DNA from 4 places in the Streptomyces sp. NPDC006458 genome. Region 1 is predicted to be linked to each of the others. Evidence: riboswitches for the same ligand, from Rfam matches in the RefSeq annotation. Region 1 holds a riboswitch; each other region holds the start of a gene.
What was found. Region 1 has a riboswitch for cobalamin ahead of ABZZ79_RS04565 (ribonucleoside-diphosphate reductase subunit alpha). Riboswitches for the same ligand answer to the same signal wherever they lie in the genome.
Positions count from the first base shown of each region.

Region 1 (4,657 bases):
CGTCTCGTCGCGGAACACCCAGTTGGTGCCCGTGGCGAGACCGTGCAGCAGGCCCCGGCTGCGGAACCAGTAGACGTACGCGAAGGCGCCGTAGAAGAACAACCCCTCGATGCACGCGGCGAAGCAGATCAGGTTCAGCAGGAAACGACGCCGGTCGGCCCGGGTCTCCAGGCGGTCGATCTTCTCGACCTCGTTGATCCAGCGGAAGCAGAACTCGGCCTTCTCGCGGATGGAGGGGATGTTCTCCACCGCCGCGAACGCGGCCACGCGGTCCTCCGGGTCGGGCAGATAGGTGTCCAGCAGCGTCAGATAGAACTGGACGTGCACGGCCTCCTCGAACAGCTGCCGTGACAGATACAGGCGCGCCTCGGGCGAGTTGATGTGCTTGTAGAGAGTCAGCACCAGGTTGTTCGCCACGATCGAGTCGCCCGTGGCGAAGAACGCCACCAGCCGGCCGATGAGGTGCTGCTCCTCCGGCGTCAGCTTCGCGAGGTCGGCGACGTCCGAGTGGAGGTCGACCTCCTCCACGGTCCAGGTGTTCTTGATCGCGTCCCGGTAGCGCTCGTAGAAGTCCGGGTAGCGCATGGGGCGCAGGGTCAGCTCGAAGCCCGGGTCGAGGAGGTTGGTGTTGCGTTCGGACATCACTGGCAGGCCTCGCAGGACTCGGGGTTCTCAAGGGAGCAGGCGACCGCCTCGGCGGAGGCCACCTGCTGGACGGGGACGGAAGCCTGCGCGGCACGGGCGATCCTCGTCGCCGGACGCGAGCGCAGGTAGTACGTCGTCTTCAGCCCGGACTTCCAGGCGTAGGCGTACATCGAGGAGAGCTTGCCGATCGTCGGCGTCTCCAGGAACAGGTTCAGCGACTGGGCCTGGTCCAGATACGGGGTCCGCGCCGCCGCCATGTCGATCAGACCGCGCTGCGGGATCTCCCAGGCCGTGCGGTACAGCGCCCGGACCTCGTCGGGAATCCACGCGAAGCCCTGCACCGACCCGCTCGACTCGCGCAGCGCCTCCCGCGTGCGGGCGTCCCACACGCCGAGGTCCTTGAGGTCCTGCACCAGGTAGGAGTTGACCTGGAGGAACTCGCCGGACAGGGTCTCGCGCTTGAACAGGTTGGAGACCTGCGGCTCGATGCACTCGTAGACGCCCGCGATCGAGGCGATGGTCGCGGTGGGGGCGATGGCGAGCAGCAGCGAGTTGCGCAGGCCCGTCGAGGCGATACGGTCCCGCAGCGCCGCCCAGCGCTCGGGCCAGGTGCACTCCACGCCGTAGTGGTCGGGGTGCAGCACGCCCCTGGCCGTACGGGTCTTCTCCCAGGCCGGCAGCGGCCCGTTTCGCTCCGCGAGGTCCGCGGAGGCCTCGTAGGCCGCGAGCATGATGCGCTCGGCGATCCGGGTGGACAGCAGCCGCGCCTCGGCCGAGTCGAAGGGCAGCCGCAGCTTGAAGAAGACGTCCTGCAGGCCCATCGCGCCCAGGCCCACCGGACGCCACTTGGCGTTGGAGCGGCCCGCCTGCTCGGTCGGGTAGAAGTTGATGTCGACGACCCGGTCGAGGAAGGTGACGGCCGTGCGGACGGTGGCGTCCAGGCGCTCCCAGTCGATGTCCCCGCCGACCACGAACGCGCCCAGGTTGACCGACCCCAGGTTGCAGACCGCCGTCTCGCCGTCGTCCGTGACCTCCAGGATCTCCGTGCAGAGGTTGGAGGAGTGGACGACGTGTCCCGGCTCGGCCGTCTGGTTGGCGGTGCGGTTGGCGGCGTCCTTGAAGGTCATCCAGCCGTTGCCGGTCTGCGCGAGGGTGCGCATCATCCGGCCGTACAGATCGCGGGCCGGGATGGTCTTCCTCGCGAGCCCGTTCGCCTCCGCCCTGCGGTACGCGGCGTCGAACTCCTCGCCCCACAGGTCGACCAGCTCGGGCACGTCGGCGGGGGAGAACAGCGACCAGTCCTGGTCGGCGTTCACCCGGCGCATGAACTCGTCCGGGACCCAGTGCGCGAGGTTCAGGTTGTGCGTACGCCGGGCGTCCTCACCGGTGTTGTCGCGCAGCTCCAGGAACTCCTCGATGTCGGAGTGCCAGGTCTCCAGGTACACCGCGGCGGCGCCCTTGCGGCGGCCGCCCTGGTTCACCGCGGCGACCGAGGCGTCGAGCGTCTTCAGGAACGGCACGATGCCGTTGGAGTGCCCGTTGGTGCCCCGGATCAGCGAACCGCGGCTGCGGATGCGGGAGTACGACAGCCCGATGCCGCCTGCGTGCTTGGAGAGCCGGGCGATCTGGTGGTAGCGGTCGTAGATGGAGTCCAGCTCGTCCAGGGGCGAGTCGAGGAGGTAGCAGGACGACATCTGGGGGTGCCGGGTGCCGGAGTTGAACAGCGTGGGGGAGGACGGCAGGTAGTCGAGCCGGCTCATCAGCCCGTACAGCGCGGTGACCTCGTCGACGGACCGGTGGGTGTCGTCCTCGGCGAGACCGGCGGCGACGCGCAGCAGGAAGTGCTGGGGCGTCTCGACGACCTTGCGGGTGAGGGGGTGCCGGAGCAGATAGCGGGAGTGCAGGGTGCGCAGGCCGAAGTAGCCGAAGCGGTCGTCGGCGGCCGGGTCGACGAGGCCGTCGAGCCGCTCGGCGTGGACCCGCACGAACTCCGCGGTCCGGTCGGCGATCAGGCCCTCGCGATGCCCGACCGCCACCGAGTCGTTGAAGGACGTGACGCCCTGGGAGGCGGCCTCGGCGCGGATGGTGAGGGTGAGCAGCCGGGCGGCCAGCCTGCTGTAGGCCGGGTCCTCGGAGATGAGACCGGCGGCCGACTCGGTGGCCAGCTCGCGCAACTCGGCGGTGATCTCCTGGGCGGCCCCCCGCGCGGACCGGCCGCGCAGCGCGGCCGCGGCCACCCGGCCGGGATCGGCGTCGGGGAGGTCGGCGGTCAGCTCGGTGAGGGTGCGGAGCAACGCCGCACCGGGACCGTCCTCGTCCACGGGGGTGGCTGCTGAAGCCGGTTCTGCTGGCGCGATGGTCACGCGGGGCTCTCCCTCGCTCGGCGCGGGGGGCCTGGCACGGAGCAGGGGCAGCACGCGAGCGCGCACGGCGTCGCGTCCACCGGCCCACTCCACGAGGCCCGGACGTCAGGGCGTCCCGGCCGGGTGGCCGGGCGCACTGTCGGCAGGTCCTCGGACTAGCTCCCGTGCGCGAATACGCACAAGTACACCGTTGCGGGACAGTTCCGGATTCGCACCGGATTCCCCTGCGGCGACAGCGAGCATGAGCATACATCTAGTGCCGGGTCCGGGTGGCACCCCCATATGTTGTGCCGCCGGGTGACTTCATAGCGTCAACTCGTAGGTGAGCAGAGTGAAGTCCTGGCCGGGGAGCGGCTGCCAGTCGCGCCGCGGGGCGCGGACGAAGCCGAGACGCTCGTAGATGCGGTGGGCGGCGCGCATGGCGTCCTGGGTGGACAGGACGACGCGGGTGCGCCGCGCGGCTGTGGCGCGGTCGACACAGGCGCGGACCAGGGCCTCGCCGACGCCTCGGCCCCTGGCCCGGTGGGCCACCGCGAGCATGCGGATCTCGGCCTCTCCCGGGCGGGCCAGGTCGGCCATGGGGCCGGGCGAGGGAACGTAGGTGACGCTGCCGAGGAGGTGGTCGTCATCGGTGGCGACGAGGACCTCCGCGGCGGACGCCCGTTTGGCGACGTTCCTGAGTTCGCCCAGGTACCAGTCGCTCTCGCCGAAGGTGAGGAGGTCGTCCTGGAGGTAGGCGCGGGCGGTGAGTTCGCCGAGGTCGTCGTACTCGCTGGGCCGTGCGGGGCGGATCTGGATGTCCATGGTGTGAGTGTGGAGGAGCGCGCGGGCCGCCGTCGTGGGTTCCGACGACGGCCCGCTGCGGGTTGCGGGTGGCTGGTCGCGCCCGCGCGGCGGAGCCGCTCACGGACACGGCCCCCCGCGCCCCTTGGCGCCCCTTCAGTGGGCCGCGTCGAGCGGCAGCTCCGTCTTCACGCCCGGGTCGCCCGCGTCCGCCGTGTAGTCCTCCGGCTCGGTCTCGTCGACGCCCTCGGGGGCCTTGGCGGCCTTCAGGACGAACGTCAGGACCACCGTCACCACCACGTTGAGCACGAAGGCCGTCAGACCGATGTAGCCGATCTCACCGATGCCGGGGATCTCCTTGGCGGAGCCGCCGAAGTGCTTCTGGGTCGGGGAGGCCACGCCGTACGCGGCGATCGTGCCGTAGAGCATGCCGACGGCCCAGCCGGCCAGCAGCGCCCAGCGGTGGAACCAGCGGGTGAACAGACCGCCGACGAGGGCCGGGAAGGTCTGCAGGATCCAGATGCCGCCGAGGAGCTGGAAGTTGATGGCGACCGTCTTGTCCATCGTCAGGACGAAGACCAGCGCGCCCACCTTCACCAGCAGCGACACCAGCTTGGAGACGCGTGTCTCCTCGGCGGGCGTGGCGTCCGGCTTGATGAAGTCCCTGTAGATGTTGCGGGTGAACAGGTTCGCGGCCGCGATGGACATGATCGCGGCCGGCACCAGCGCGCCGATGCCGATCGCCGCGAAGGCCACGCCCGCGAACCAGTCCGGGAACATGTCCTCGAACAGCTGCGGGATGGCCAGCTGGCCGTTCTGCACCTTGACCCCGGCCGCGATGGCCATGAAGCCCAGCAGGGCCAGCA
Region 1 is NZ_JBEXPR010000002.1:287,155-291,811, forward strand. It holds gene ABZZ79_RS04560 (ribonucleotide-diphosphate reductase subunit beta) at 1-642, opposite strand, end outside; gene ABZZ79_RS04565 (ribonucleoside-diphosphate reductase subunit alpha) at 642-3,008, opposite strand; cobalamin riboswitch at 3,109-3,267, opposite strand; gene ABZZ79_RS04570 (GNAT family N-acetyltransferase) at 3,312-3,812, opposite strand; gene mctP (monocarboxylate uptake permease MctP) at 3,948-4,657, opposite strand, start outside.

Region 2 (4,657 bases), on a different contig from region 1:
GAGGTAACCGGTCAGCTGCTCGGCGAAGTACTGCACCATGTCGTTGCGTTCCGGCTCGCCGTGCACCAGGACGTCGATGCCCGTCTTCTCCTGGAAGGCGATCACCTCCTGGATCTCGCTCCTGATCCGCTCCTCATAGCCGTCCGCGCCGATCCGGCCCGCGCGCAGATCGGCGCGGGCCGCGCGCAGCTCGGCGGTCTGCGGGAAGGAACCGATGGTGGTGGTCGGCAGCAGGGGCAGGCCGAGGCGGGTGCGCTGCGCGGCGGCCCGTTCGGCGTACGGCTGGGAACGGCGGCTGTCGGCCGGGGTGACCGCGGCGGCACGAGCCCGCACCTGCGGGTCCCGGGTGACGGGGGAGTGCCTGCGTGAGGCCAACACGGCGCGGTTCTGGGCGAGTTCGCCCGCCACGGCGGCCGCGCCGCTCGACAGCCCCTTGGCCAGGGTCGCGATCTCCGTGGTCTTCTGCCGGGCGAAGGAGAGCCAGCGCAGGATCTGCGGGTCGATGTCCTTCTCCACGGATGCGTCCAGCGGTACGTGCAGCAGCGAGCAGGACGCGCAGACGTCGACCCGGTCGGCGAGGCCGAGCAGCGTGCCGAGGGTGGCGAGCGACGCCTCCAGGTCGTCGACCCAGATGTTGCGGCCGTCGACCACACCGGCGACCAGGCGCTTGCCGGGCAGGCCGCCGACGGCGGCGAGCGCGTCGAGGTTGGCGGCCGCGGGGCCGGTGAAGTCCAGGCCGAGACCGTCGACCGGGGCCTTGGCCAGTACGGGCAGCGCGTCGCCGAGGCGGTCGAAGTACGAGGCGACCAGCAGCTTCGGCCGGTCGGTGAGCGCGCCGAGATACCGGTAGGCGCGTGCGGCCGCGGACAGTTCGGCCGCGGACCGGTCCTGGACGAGCGCCGGCTCGTCGAGCTGGACCCACTGCGCCCCGGCCGCGCGCAGATCACCGAGGACCTCCGCGTACACGGGCAGCAGCCGGTCGAGCAGCGTAAGCGGCTCGAAGTCCTCCCCCGCGCCGCCGGCGGCCTTGGCGAGCAGCAAGTACGTGACGGGGCCGACCAGGACGGGACGGGCGGTGAGCCCGAGGGCCTGCGCCTGCGTGAACTGGGCGACCTGCTGCGACGAGTCGGCCGAGAACACCGTGCCCGGTCCCAACTCGGGCACCAGATAGTGGTAGTTGGTGTCGAACCACTTGGTCATCTCCAGCGGGGCCACGTCCTGGGTGCCGCGCGCCATCGCGAAGTAGCCGTCGAGCGGGTCGGCGGTGAAGGCGCCTCGGTGCCGTTCGGGGATCGCCCCGACCATCACGGTGGTGTCGAGGACATGGTCGTAGTACGAGAAGTCACCGGTCGGTACCTCGTCGATACCGGCCTCGTCGAGCAGGCGCCAGTTGGCGGCGCGCAGGTCGGCGGCGATGGCGTGGAGGGCGTCGGCGGTGACGCGGCCCTTCCAGTAGCCCTCGACCGCCTTCTTCAGTTCCCGGTCCTGACCCTGGCGGGGGTAGCCGTACACGGTGGCCCGTGCTGCCGCGGCTGCGGGCTTGGTGGTCACGGAGATCTCCTTCGCGAGATGATTCCCTGAGATCCCGGAGACGGGACGAGAACGCGAAGGGTGACGCGGACCCGGCGGTACGCACTGCGCGACAAGGCACAGCCGTCCGCCTGGTACGTACGCCGACCCGCCCTCGAGGTCACCAGGATGTCCGCGCACGGAGTCGTCCGTGTGCGGGCAACGGGCAGGTCTTCGGACTCGCGGGCACGTCTCCTCGTACGAGACACCTACTGGCCGTCGCTTCCCAGACCCAGTGCGTCGGGTCCAGTGCTGATGACGGCGGTCGTTCCCACTCACCGCTGCGGGGCAGTCCCGGATTTCCACCGGGTTCCCTCTTACGACGCGTCCCGCCTGGCTGACGGGGCGAACCAGTTGCGTACGCCACACTACGGCGCCCGCCCGCCGCGAGCGACCCGGTGCTCGGGATCCGGATCGTGACAGCGCGGTCCGGGTGGAGGCAGTGTGCGGTCCGGCGGCCGTCGGAGTCAGTGCTGAACGGCCATCGCCAGGGCGGTGAGCACACGCTTGGTCTTGTTCTCGGAGTGCTCCGAGGGCGTCACCCCGCGAGCGCGCACGGCGTCCTCCAGCTTCCGCTGCTTGCGCTCGGCCCGCGCGACGAGCTCCTCGGCGTCGTCGTCTTCCTTGGGCTTCACCCGGATCGAACACTCCAGGAACTCCAGCCCGGCGACCGACCACGCCTCCAGGTTCCCCTCCAGATCGTCGAGCGGTACGTCGTCGAACCTGGTCGCGAGGACCGGCCCGAGCGCGACCAGCGCGTCGACCTGGACGTCGGGAGCGCAGGCGTGCAGGAACTGGTCCCGCACGGGGTCGATAGGCAGGGTGGGACCGGCCCCGGGCCCCACCGCGCTCGACAGTGCTCCCGGCGGGTGATCGTGCACGAGGGAAGCGGCCAGCACCCGGCTGCCGGCCGACCAGTCCCGCTCGATCTTGTACGTGAGCGGACTCGCTTGGAAAGGCGCGGAGAACCGGCCGACGAGCTGCTCACGGGTGCAGGGACGCAGCTTGACCGTCAGATCGTCCCGTGCGCCACCGATTCTCAACCGCACGATCGTGCCGCCCTCCAGGAGCGGCAGCCGCCCCTCGGTGACGCCGTCGCGGTGCTCGGCGAACCAGATCCGACGGGTCGTCATCGCGCCGTGCGTCCCACCGAGGGCCGCCAGCGCCGCAGGGACATCGCCCTCGACATTGACCTTGATCTCGACCGGTGACAGGTCCATCGCACGGCTCCCTCACACGTCGAAGGCGATGTCGTGGACGTCGCCCGAGTGCAGTTGCGGTCAGGGCAGTGGAGGACGAGGAGCTGTCGAAGCAGCTTCTCCCAGCGTAGCCGCCCCCTCACCGGGCCGCAGCCCGGATCCGAGGGGGCGGGCAGGAGTGCCGCCGATGGGTGTGGCTGTCAGCCGGGGCGCGAGGCGTCGGGCGTCGTGACCTCGGGCGCGGTCCAACTGGCCAGGACCTGGAGGCCCTGGACGGTCTCCGAGCCCGGCTCGACGTTGTAGACGCACAGGGTCTGTTCCGTGTCGCCCGGGACCTGGAAGGACTCGTAGGAGAAGTGCAGGTCGCCGACGAGGGGGTGGTGGTAGCGCTTGGCGCCGTGGGTGCGGCGCAGCACTCGGTGGTCGTTCCACCAGGTGGTGAACTCAGGGGACTGGAGGGTGAGTTCGCCGACGAGGTCGGCGAGCTGCCGGTCGTGGGGGTAGCGGCCCGCTTCGAGGCGGAGGATGGCCACCGTCTCCGCGGCGATCTGCGCCCAGTCGCCCACGCGTTCGCGGGCCTCGGGGTCGAGGAGGTAGTAGCGGGCGAGGTTGCGGCGGCTGGCGGGCAGGGCGTCGAAGTCGGTGAGGACGGCCCTGGCGAGCCGGTTGGAGGCCAGGACGTCGGTGCGCCGGCCGAGGATGAAGGCGGGTACCTGGTGGAGGGTCTCCAGCATCAGATGCAGGCCGGACCGCACGCGCTGGGCCCTGGCGGGCGCACGTCGCACGGCGGGAGCGCCGGACCGCAGCAGATCGGTGAGGTGTTCGTGTTCGGTGTCGTCCAGCCGCAGGGCACGGGCGATGGCTTCGACGACCTCCGTGGAGGGGTTGCGGGCCCGGCCCTGCTCCAGCCGTGTGTAGTACTCGGTGCTGACGCCGGCCAGCCGGGCCACCTCGTCCCTGCGCAGGCCCGGTACGCGGCGGACACGCCCGTCGGAGGGCAGGCCGGCCTCTTCTGGATTGATTCCCGCGCGTCGCGAGCGCAGGAAGCCCGAGATTTCCTTGGTGCGGTCCATGGCTCCAGTGTGAGTGCGGGAGCGGTGCCGTGTCCGCGCAAAGGTGGTCCTGCCGGTACCTGTTTGGGCAGGGCCAGTTATGGCGTCCCGAGGGGCTCGTACGGGTGGTGTTCTGGATGTGCGGCCGGCGGAGGCCGACCGCGGATCTCCCCTCACTTGACCCTTGGAAGGTACGCATCATGTCCACGAACGCTTTCCCCTTCCCCCTCGCCGGTCGCGTCGCGGTCGTCACCGGCGCCTCCAGCGGCATCGGTGAGGCGTCCGCCGAGCACCTGGCGTCCCTGGGTGCCCGCGTGGTCGTCCTGGCGCGCCGTGCCGACCGGCTGGCGGACCTGGTCGCCCGCATCGAGAAGAACGGCGGCAGCGCGGTGGCCATCGCCGTCGACGTGACCGACGCCGACGCGGTGCAGGCCGCGGCCGACAGGGTGGAGGCCGAGTTCGGCGGTGCCGACCTGCTCCTGAACAACGCGGGCGTCATGCTTCCCGCTCCGATCGAGGAGCTGGCGGCGGGCCAGTGGAAGCAGCAGATCGACCTGAACATCACCGGTCTGATGAACGCGATCGGCGCGTTCACCCCGCAGCTGGTGAAGTCCGCCGCCGAGCGCGGTGTGGCCGACCTGATCAACACCTCCTCGATCGCGGCGCAGAACATCTTCCCGACGTTCGCCGTCTACTCCGGCACGAAGGCGTACGTCACCCACCTCTCCCGGACCCTGCGGGCCGAGCTGGGCGCGAAGAAGGTGCGTGTCTCGGCGATCGAGCCGGGCATCGTCGGCACCGAGCTGCAGAGCCACGTCACGGACCAGGGTGCCCTGG
Region 2 is NZ_JBEXPR010000004.1:294,687-299,343, reverse strand. It holds gene metE (5-methyltetrahydropteroyltriglutamate--homocysteine S-methyltransferase) at 1-1,551, opposite strand, end outside; cobalamin riboswitch at 1,717-1,939, opposite strand; gene ABZZ79_RS07930 (hypothetical protein) at 2,037-2,789, opposite strand; gene ABZZ79_RS07925 (helix-turn-helix transcriptional regulator) at 2,969-3,841, opposite strand; gene ABZZ79_RS07920 (SDR family oxidoreductase) at 4,021-4,657, shown strand, end outside.
Region 2: it holds a riboswitch for cobalamin, as region 1 does, so the genes downstream of both, metE (5-methyltetrahydropteroyltriglutamate--homocysteine S-methyltransferase) here and ABZZ79_RS04565 (ribonucleoside-diphosphate reductase subunit alpha) in region 1, are expected to answer to the same signal.

Region 3 (4,657 bases), on a different contig from region 1:
TTCATCGCGGTCCCCATGTCGAGCTCCCGTCCGTCGGCGTCGACGAGGGTGAGGTCTACGGCGGCGCCGGCACTGTGCGGGGCGATCTCCGGTGGCGACACATACCGGCTCGCGGCGCGGCGGATCCGGTCCGGGGGCCAGTCCGGGTGGGCGGCGCGCAGGCCGTCGGCGTACTCCTCGAAGTACCGCCGTTGCAGCGAGGGCGGCCGGTATCCCTCGACGAAGAGCAGCCGCAGACCGTCGGGGAGCTGCGCCTGCGCCTTGACCAGCCGGGCCAGGACACCCTCTCTGAGGTGGGCGAACGCCCCCGGGGCATCCTCCTGACGGACGTCGACGACGAGCGAGCCGTCGAGCCGTACGTCGACGAGCGGCTCGCCGCAGTCGGCGACGGGAATGGCGGCGATCTCCGGGTCTGACATGAGCACGATCTCATCCATGCACGGATCCTCGCCGATCCCCCGCCGCCGCGACCGCCGCACGCTCCGGGTCAGAACAAAGTCCGAACAACGGCCAGTGAGCCTCCCGCCCCCGCACTCCGTGACAGGGCCTCGCCCGGCAGACTGTGCGGATGAACGACTACCACCCGGTGCACCGGGAGCCCACGCCCGAACGGTACGGACGGCTGCGTGTGTGCGCCGACGACCTCGCCGCCGCCGAGTGGATCGGCAAGGGCCCGGCGGAGCAGTGGAGTCTGGGGAAGGTGGCGGGAGTCGCCGCGCCCGGATTCGAGGCCTGTGCGCGAGTGCTCCATCCGGCGTCGCTCGGCGAACGCCCGGTGCGCTGGGCGACGGTGGCCGCCGCCTACGGGCGGGCGGTCGCGCCGCTCACCGACTGGTACGAGGTCATCGGCACCGGCCGGGACTACTACCACGCCGCCGAGTACGGCCTGCCGGGCGTGTGGGACGAGCATCCGGCGGAGGGCCCGACGCCGCCCGAGGTCGCGGACGCGCTGATCCCCGTGCTCGCCCGGCACACGGGCACGGCGGAGCGGTGCTGGTTCGGCCTCTGGAGCGGCTACGGACGCGTGGACTTCGACGACGTGCCCACGTTCGCCACGCCGGGCCGGGACGAGGTGCTGCTCTCCGGGCCGCTGGCCGACGCCGTGTCGCCGGTGTCGGCGGACGAGTTCGCCGAGCTGCCCGATCTGTGGTGGCCGCAGGACCGGGCCTGGTGCGTGGGCGGGGACGTGGACCTGGTCAGCACGTATGTGTGCGGCTCCGCCGAGCTGATCGCCGATGTGCTGGCCGCGTCGGGCCTGGAGGCGCACCCGGTCGGACCGGGCGACCGGGTCGGCTGACGCCGTACCCGGTCGCCGCGGCCCCCTGCGGGGCGTCCGGGGCTGTCAGGGGCGCAGCGGCCCCTCGCAGCGGAAGTCCGCGGTGCATCGAGGTCACGATGATCGGACGGATCACGCGCTGTGCCTCCCGCGCGGATCTGGAGGCGCTGCGGCCGGTGGCCGAGCGGATCGTGGCCGCGGCCCGCGCGCACGACCTCATCGGCTATCTGGAGGCCGACCGCCGGTTCCACCTCTCGCTGCTCGCGCTCGGCGGCAACGACCGGCTCGTCGAGACGGTCGGCGACCTGCGCAAGCGGTCCCGGCTGTACGGGCTGACCGCGCTCGACAAGAGCGACCGTCTCATCCCGTCGGCCGAGGAGCACCTCGAACTGCTCGACCTGATGATCGCCGGGGACGCGGAGGGCGCCGAGCGGTGCATCGCCCGCCATCTCGGCCATGTGCGCTCGCTGTGGGCGCAGGGTGCCCCGGAGAAGGAGGAGCGCGACGGACGGCGCGTGCTCGGCGGAGAGCTGGGCGCGGTCTCCTGACGCCGTCGGGCGCGGCCGCCGCCGGCCGTGACGATGATCACCACGGCGGCGGCTCCGGCGCGTGAAGGTCGTGCGCCCTCCGCCCGGTTCGGGCCTTCGCGCCCCTCGGAACCCCTCGTCACCGGCCGGGGTCCGCTTGTCACCGTCCTGTTCCGGCGACTAGTGTCGCCACGCCTTGGTGAACGGGAAATCCGGTGCGAAACCGGTGCGGCCCTCGCCACTGTGATCGGGAAGTCCGGCTCCGGCCCTCTGGGGCAGCCACTGGGTCCTTGACCCGGGAAGGCGGAGTTCGGGCGGTGGTACCCGTCAGCCAGGAGACCGGCCAGGGCGCGTCAACCATCCACGAGGTGCTGGAGAGGGTCTGCCGGGCCATGCACATAGCCGAGGGTTTTCTGCCTCCGGCGCACGCGATCGCCTGGGGCGTCGCGTCCGCGCCCTTCGTCGTCCACGGAGTGCGCTCGCTCACCCGTGAGGTGCGCGAACATCCCGAGAGCACGCTGCTGCTCGGCGCCTCCGGCGCCTTCACTTTCGTCCTGTCCGCGCTCAAACTGCCCTCGGTGACCGGGAGTTGCTCCCACCCCACCGGCACGGGCCTGGGCGCCATCCTCTTCCGGCCGCCGATCATGGCGGTACTGGGCACCATCACCCTGCTGTTCCAGGCGCTGCTGCTGGCGCACGGCGGTCTCACCACACTCGGCGCCAACGTCTTCTCGATGGCCGTCGCCGGGCCCTGGGCCGGCTACGCGGTGTACCGCCTGCTGCGCCGCTACGACGTGCCGCTGATGGTCGCGGTGTTCTGCGGGGCGTTCCTCGCGGACCTGTCGACCTACTGCGTGACCAGCGTGCAGCTCGCGCTCGCCTTCCCGGACCCGAGCAGCGGATTCCTGGGCGCGCTCGGCAAGTTCGGCTCCATCTTCGCCATCACGCAGATCCCCCTAGCGGTGAGCGAGGGCCTGCTGACGGTCCTGGTCATGCGGCTGCTCTCCCAGTCCAGCAAGGGTGAACTGGCCCGGCTCGGCGTCCTGGTGGACAGCCCGAAGACCGAGGCGGTGGCCCGGTGAAGCGCAACACGAAGATCAACCTCCTGCTGCTGGTTCTCGTCGCCGCACTGGCGGTGCTGCCGCTGGTACTCGGGCTCGGGGACCACAAGGAGGAGCCCTTCACCGGCGCGGACGCCGAGGCGGAGACGGCCATCACCGAACTCGAACCGGACTACGAGCCCTGGTTCTCGCCCCTTTACGAGCCGCCCTCCGGCGAGATCGAGTCGGCGCTGTTCTCCCTCCAGGCCGCCCTCGGCGCGGGCGTCCTCGCCTACTACTTCGGGCTGCGCAAGGGCCGCAGGCAGGGTGAGCGGCGGGCGTCGGAGCACACGACGGCCGAGGCGGCGACGGCGGAGGGCGCCGGGGCGGACCGGGACGCGGCGCCCGCACGGGACGAGGCCGGGCGGGAGCCGGCGAAGGGGCCGGCCGTCGACAGCCGCTCGGGCGCCGGGCGGGACTGACCGCGCGTGCTGCCCATCGACGCGGCGGCGCACAGCAGCCGCTGGCGCCGTCGCCACCCCGTGGACAAGGCGGTGCTCGGGCTCGGTCTGACCGTGCTGGCGATCTCCCTGCCGCCCTGGCCGGGGGCGGCCCTCGTCCTGGTCACCGCCGTGGCCCTGCTGCTGGGTCCGGCGGGTGTGCCGGGCCGCCGGCTGTGGCGCGCCTACCGGGTGCCGCTCGGCTTCTGCGCGACCGGTGCCCTCACGCTGCTGGTCCAGGTCGGCGGCCCCGGCGGCTGGGTGTCGCTCGCGGACGGGGGTGCCGTGCGGGCCGGGGAACTGATGCTGCGCACCTCGGCGGCCTCGCTCGGGGTGCTGCTGTTCGCGTTCACCACGCCCATGTCCGATCTGCTGCCGCGGCTGGTGCGGGCCGGGGTGCCCGCGCCGGTGGTGGACGTGGCGCTGGTGACCTACCGCATGAGCTTCCTGCTGCTGGACTCGGTGCGGCGGGTCCACGAGGCGCAGGCCGCGCGGCTCGGGCACACCACACGGGCGGCGACATGGCGTTCGCTCGCCGGGCTCGGCGCCACCGCGTTCGTGCGGGCCTTCGACCGCGCGACGCGGCTGCAGTCCGGGCTCGCCGGGCGCGGCTACGACGGCACCCTGCGCGTGCTGGTGCCCGAGGCCCGGGTCTCCGCTCCCTTCACGGCCGCCGCGCTCGCCCTGCTCACCGCCCTGATCTCCGTCACCCTCGTCCTGGAAAGGCTCCTGCCGTGAGCAAGCCCCCCGTCGTCGCCCTGCACGGGGTCTCCTTCGCCTACGAGGACGGGCCGACCGTGCTGGACGGGCTGGACTTCGAGGTGCGCGAGGGGCGCGCCCTGGCCCTGCTCGGCCGCAACGGCAGCGGCAAGACGACCCTGATGCGGCTGCTCAGCGGGGGCCTGCGGCCGCGTGCGGGGAGGCTGACGGCCGAGGGGGAGCCAGTGTCGTACGGCCGTGCGGGGCTGACCCGGCTGCGGACCACCGTGCAGCTGGTGGTGCAGGACCCCGACGACCAGCTGTTCGCCGCGTCGGTGGCGCAGGACGTCTCCTTCGGCCCGCTGAACCTCGGCCTGCCCGACGCGGAGGTCCGCTCGCGGGTGGCCGAGGCGCTGGCCGCGCTGGGCATCACCGCGCTGGCCGACCGGCCCACGCACCTGCTGTCGTACGGCCAGCGCAAGCGCACCGCCATCGCGGGCGCGGTCGCGATGCGCCCGCGGGTGCTGATCCTGGACGAACCGACCGCGGGTCTGGACCCCGACGGCCAGGAGCGCCTGCTCACCACCCTCGGCGAACTGCGTGCCGGAGGTACCA
Region 3 is NZ_JBEXPR010000023.1:69,601-74,257, reverse strand. It holds gene ABZZ79_RS28405 (M15 family metallopeptidase) at 1-437, opposite strand, end outside; gene ABZZ79_RS28400 (hypothetical protein) at 569-1,297, shown strand; partial or broken gene ABZZ79_RS28395 (FCD domain-containing protein) at 1,384-1,824, shown strand; cobalamin riboswitch at 1,961-2,166, shown strand; gene ABZZ79_RS28390 (energy-coupling factor ABC transporter permease) at 2,196-2,885, shown strand; gene ABZZ79_RS28385 (energy-coupling factor ABC transporter substrate-binding protein) at 2,882-3,325, shown strand; gene cbiQ (cobalt ECF transporter T component CbiQ) at 3,332-4,081, shown strand; gene ABZZ79_RS28375 (ATP-binding cassette domain-containing protein) at 4,078-4,657, shown strand, end outside.
Region 3: it holds a riboswitch for cobalamin, as region 1 does, so the genes downstream of both, ABZZ79_RS28390 (energy-coupling factor ABC transporter permease) here and ABZZ79_RS04565 (ribonucleoside-diphosphate reductase subunit alpha) in region 1, are expected to answer to the same signal.

Region 4 (4,657 bases), on a different contig from region 1:
GGGGTGTCACGCGGCGGGTGACCAGGATCTCTCCGGCGGTCTGTGACCCGGCTGCGGCGGTCCGCCCGCAGGGCCCGAGGCCGGTGTTTCCGGAGTTGGCCTCCGACGCCACCCGATACAGGAGCCCTTGCTCCCATTTGCGGACATCCTGAAGCCCTACCCAGTTCACCTGCCGTTCACCTGGGTTACGTACGTTCGACGGGCCAATGACCTTCGAACGATTGCCTGGGTAAATGGAAAACCTCTCACTGATCCTCGCGATTGTGGTGGTAACCGCACTCGCGTTCGATTTCACGAACGGTTTTCATGACACCGCCAACGCGATGGCCACCACCATCTCGACCGGTGCGCTCAAGCCCAAGGTCGCGGTGGCCATGTCCGCCGCCCTCAACCTTGTGGGTGCTTTTCTCTCCGTGGAGGTCGCCAACACGATCTCCAAGGGTCTGGTCGACGAATCAGGCATCCGTCCCGAGGTCATCTTCGCCGCCCTGGTCGGCGCGATCCTCTGGAATCTGCTGACCTGGCTCGTCGGTCTGCCGTCGTCCTCGTCGCACGCCCTGATGGGCGGTCTGATCGGTGCGACCATCGCCTCGGCGGGCGCGGGCGCCGTGCACGGCGACGTGCTGGTCACCAAGGTGCTCATCCCGGCGATCGCGGCCCCGCTGGTCGCGGGCATGGCGGCGATGTTCGCCGCACGGCTGACCTACGTCCTGGGCAGGAAGGCCGACGGCAAGGCCTCGGCGAAGGGCTACCGCGCGGGGCAGATCGCCTCCGCCGGCCTGGTCTCGCTGGCCCACGGCACCAACGACGCCCAGAAGACGATGGGCATCATCACCCTCGCGCTGATCGCCGGCGGCTCCCTCGCCCCCGACTCCGACCCGCCCCTGTGGGTCATCCTCTCGGCGGGCCTGGCCATCGCCCTGGGCACCTATCTCGGCGGCTGGCGCATCATCCGCACCATGGGCAAGGGCCTGACCGACCTCCAGCCGCAGCAGGGCTTCGCCGCCCAGACCAGCGCCGCGACGGTCATCCTGGCCTCCTCCCACCTGGGCTTCTCGCTCTCCACCACGCACTCGGTCTCCGGCTCCGTGATGGGCGCAGGCCTCGGCCGCAAGGGCGGTGTGGTCCGCTGGTCCACCGCGACCCGCATGTTCGTCGCCTGGGGCCTGACCCTGCCGGCCGCCGCGCTGGTCGGCGCGCTCGCCGAGTGGGTCACCGGCTTCGGCGCCTGGGGCACCGCGCTCGTGGCCGTCTTCCTGGTCGGCTCCAGCGCCGCCATCTGGAAGCTCTCCCGCCGCGAGGTCATCGACCACACCAACGTCAACGACGCCGAGGAACCGGCCGGCGTGGTCACCACCGCGATCGCCATGGTCACCCCGCCGCCGGCGGGCACCAACACCGCCGTCGTCGACGCGCCGGTCGTCGTCCCCGCCCCTGCGGGCGCCGTCGGACCGGCCACCTCGCAGGCATCGGCCTGAGCCCCGACCACCCCGGTACGAAGGAAACAGCAGCATGAAGATCGACTGGGCGGCCCTCGGCTCCGTGTTCGGCGTCAGCCTCGTGGTCACCGTGGCCCTCGTGGGCCTGTTCACCCTCGGTGTCGTCGGCCTCTCCCGCCAGGAGCGGGCACAGGAGCAGGGCGGGTCCGCGGCACTGGCCGTGACCGGTGCGTACGCCTGTTTCGCCGCGTGCGCGGCGGCCGTCGGCTACGGCATCTACCTGATCATGGCCTGACGCCCGGTACCGACGCCGGGCCCTGTGAGGGGGCCGTCACGGACAGAAGAGTCCGCGACGGCCCCCTCACGCATCCACAACGCCTTTACCGGCCTCCACCGGCCGGTTCTCCCGCCGAGCGACCGGCCGAGCGACTGGCCGAACGACTGGCCGAACGACTGGCCGAACGACCAACCGGTCGGCCTTCCCACGCACGACGGACGGTGGTGACGGAGCGTCACATCAGCCGGTCGCGGAATACCGCCCGGGCAGAGGGCATTTCCGCGCGAGTCGGCCCACAGAGCGCCGCGGGCCATGGTGGCGGTGTGGGCCTCGGCACACTCCAGCCTCGCAGGTCAACGGTGAGTTGACGGGTGTTCGAGGGCCGTGGTGGACTGCCCGAGCCATGTACGGCGGCAGAAGAGGAAGCCGGTGCGAATCCGGCGCGGTCCCGCCACTGTCACCGGGGTAGTCATCCCCGGGAGCCAGGAACTCTCACCGCCGGTCTCGTCGAACCAGGGCGTGGACACCCTGAGTGAGGACATATCGCCATGCGCGGCTGCCGTTCGCGGTCCATCACCCCTGCTCCACCCGCCCCCACGGCCGGCTGAGCCCGATGCGTGCCGATCGCGACTTCGCGTACGGCGCCGCCGCCGGCCTCCTCGGTGACCTCCTGCTCGGCGATCCCCGCCGCGGGCACCCGGTCGCCGCGTTCGGCCGTGCCGCCGGTGCCGTGGAACGGCTGCTCTGGCGCGACCACCGCGGCTGGGGCGCCCTGCACACCGCCGTGTGCGTGGGCGGCGCGGTCGCCCTCGGCGCCGCGGCCACCCGTGCCGTACGCCCCTGCCCCGCCGCCTCCGTCGCGCTGACCGCCGCCGCCACCTGGGCCGTCGTCGGCGGTACCTCGCTCGCCCGGGAAGCGCGGGCCATCGGCCGGTCGCTGGAGCAGGGCGATGTGACGGCCGCCCGCGCCCGGCTGCCCCACCTGTGCGGCCGCGACCCGCAGGCGCTGGACGCCGACGGGATCGCCCGCGCGGTCGTGGAGTCGGTCGCCGAGAACACCTCCGACGCGGTCGTGGGCGCGCTGGTGTGGGGCGCCCTCGGCGGAGTGCCGGGACTGCTCGGCTTCCGCGCGGTCAACACCCTCGACGCGATGGTCGGCCACAAGTCACCGCGCCATCTGCGCTACGGCTGGGCCTCCGCCCGGCTGGACGACCTCCTGGGCTGGCCCGGCGCGCGGCTGACCGCCGTACTGGCCGCCGCCGCGGGAACCGACCCGCGCGGTGCCGTACGCGCCTGGCGGGCCGACGCGGCGAAGCACCCGAGCCCCAACGCCGGTCCCGTGGAGGCGTCCTTCGCGGGCGCCCTCGGCGTACGGCTCGGCGGAACCCTGTCCTACGGCGGCCGGGTCGAGCACCGGCCCGTGCTCAACGGGGCGACGGGACGGGCCGTCGCCGTGACCGACATCGACCGGGCGGTACGGCTCTCCCGCCGGGTCGGCTGGCTCGCGCTCGGCGTGGGAGTCGCCGCGCGCCTGGTAGTGAAGGGGCGGAAGAAATGAGCGGGGGTCTCCTCGTCGCGGGCACCACCTCCGACGCGGGCAAGAGCGTCGTCACCGCCGGGATCTGCCGGTGGCTGGTGCGCCAGGGCGTGAAGGTGGCGCCCTTCAAGGCGCAGAACATGTCCCTCAACTCCTTCGTGACACGCGAGGGCGCCGAGATCGGGCGGGCGCAGGCCATGCAGGCACAGGCGTGCCGCGTCGAGCCGACCGCGCTGATGAACCCGGTGCTGCTCAAGCCCGGTGGCGACCGGAGCAGTCAGGTCGTGCTGCTCGGCAAGCCGGTGGGCGAACTCAGCGCGCGCGGGTTCTTCGGGGGCTCTGAGGGGTCCTCCCCCGGGACAAGGCTGCACGGCGGACGGCAGGAGCAGTTGCTCGGCACCGTGCTGGACTGTCTGGCCGAGTTGCGGGGCACGTATGACGCGGTGATCTGTGAGGGGGCGGGCAGTCCGGCCGAGATCAATCTGCGCCGGACCGACATCGTGAACATGGGGATCGCACGCAACGCGCGCCTCCCCGTCCTCGTCGTCGGCGACATCGACCGCGGCGGCGTCTTCGCCTCCTTCTTCGGAACGGTGGCGCTGCTCTCGCCCGAGGACCAGGAGCTGATCGCCGGGTTCCTCGTCAACAAGTTCCGCGGGGACGTCTCCCTGCTGGAGCCCGGCCTCGACATGCTGCACGGCCTGACCGGGCGGCGGACGTACGGCGTGCTGCCGTACCGGCACGGGCTCGGCATCGACGAGGAGGACGGGATGCGGGTCTCCCTGCGAGGGGCCGTCCGGGAGTCGCACGTGGCCGCGCCCGTCGGCGAGGACGTGCTGCGGGTCGCCGTGTGCGCGATCCCGCTGATGTCCAACTTCACGGACCTGGACGCGCTCGCCGCCGAACCCGGCGTCGTGGTGCGGTTCGTGGACCGGCCGGAGGAACTGGCGGACGCCGACCTGGTCGTCGTACCCGGCACGCGCGGGACGGTCCGGGCGCTGCGCTGGCTGCGCGAGCGGGGGCTGGCGCAGGCCATAGTCCGCCGGGCGGCCGAGCACCGGCCCGTCCTCGGCATCTGTGGCGGCTTCCAGATCCTCGGCGAGCACATCGAGGACGAGGTGGAGAGCCGCGAGGGGCACGTCGAGGGGCTCGGCGTGCTGCCCGTGCGGGTGCGGTTCGCCCGCGAGAAGACCCTGACCAGGCCCACGGGCGAGGCGCTCGGCGAGCACGTCGAGGGCTACGAGATCCACCACGGGGTCGCCTCCATCGGCGGGGGTGAACCCTTCCTGGACGGCTGCCGGGTCGGCCAGAGCTGGGGCACCCACTGGCACGGCGCCCTGGAGTCGGACGGCTTCCGGCGCGCCTTCCTGCGCGAGGTCGCCGCCGCCGCGGGCCGCCGCTTCG
Region 4 is NZ_JBEXPR010000032.1:27,471-32,127, reverse strand. It holds gene ABZZ79_RS32780 (inorganic phosphate transporter) at 234-1,478, shown strand; gene ABZZ79_RS32775 (hypothetical protein) at 1,513-1,734, shown strand; cobalamin riboswitch at 2,087-2,229, shown strand; gene ABZZ79_RS32770 (cobalamin biosynthesis protein) at 2,330-3,274, shown strand; gene ABZZ79_RS32765 (cobyric acid synthase) at 3,271-4,657, shown strand, end outside.
Region 4: it holds a riboswitch for cobalamin, as region 1 does, so the genes downstream of both, ABZZ79_RS32770 (cobalamin biosynthesis protein) here and ABZZ79_RS04565 (ribonucleoside-diphosphate reductase subunit alpha) in region 1, are expected to answer to the same signal.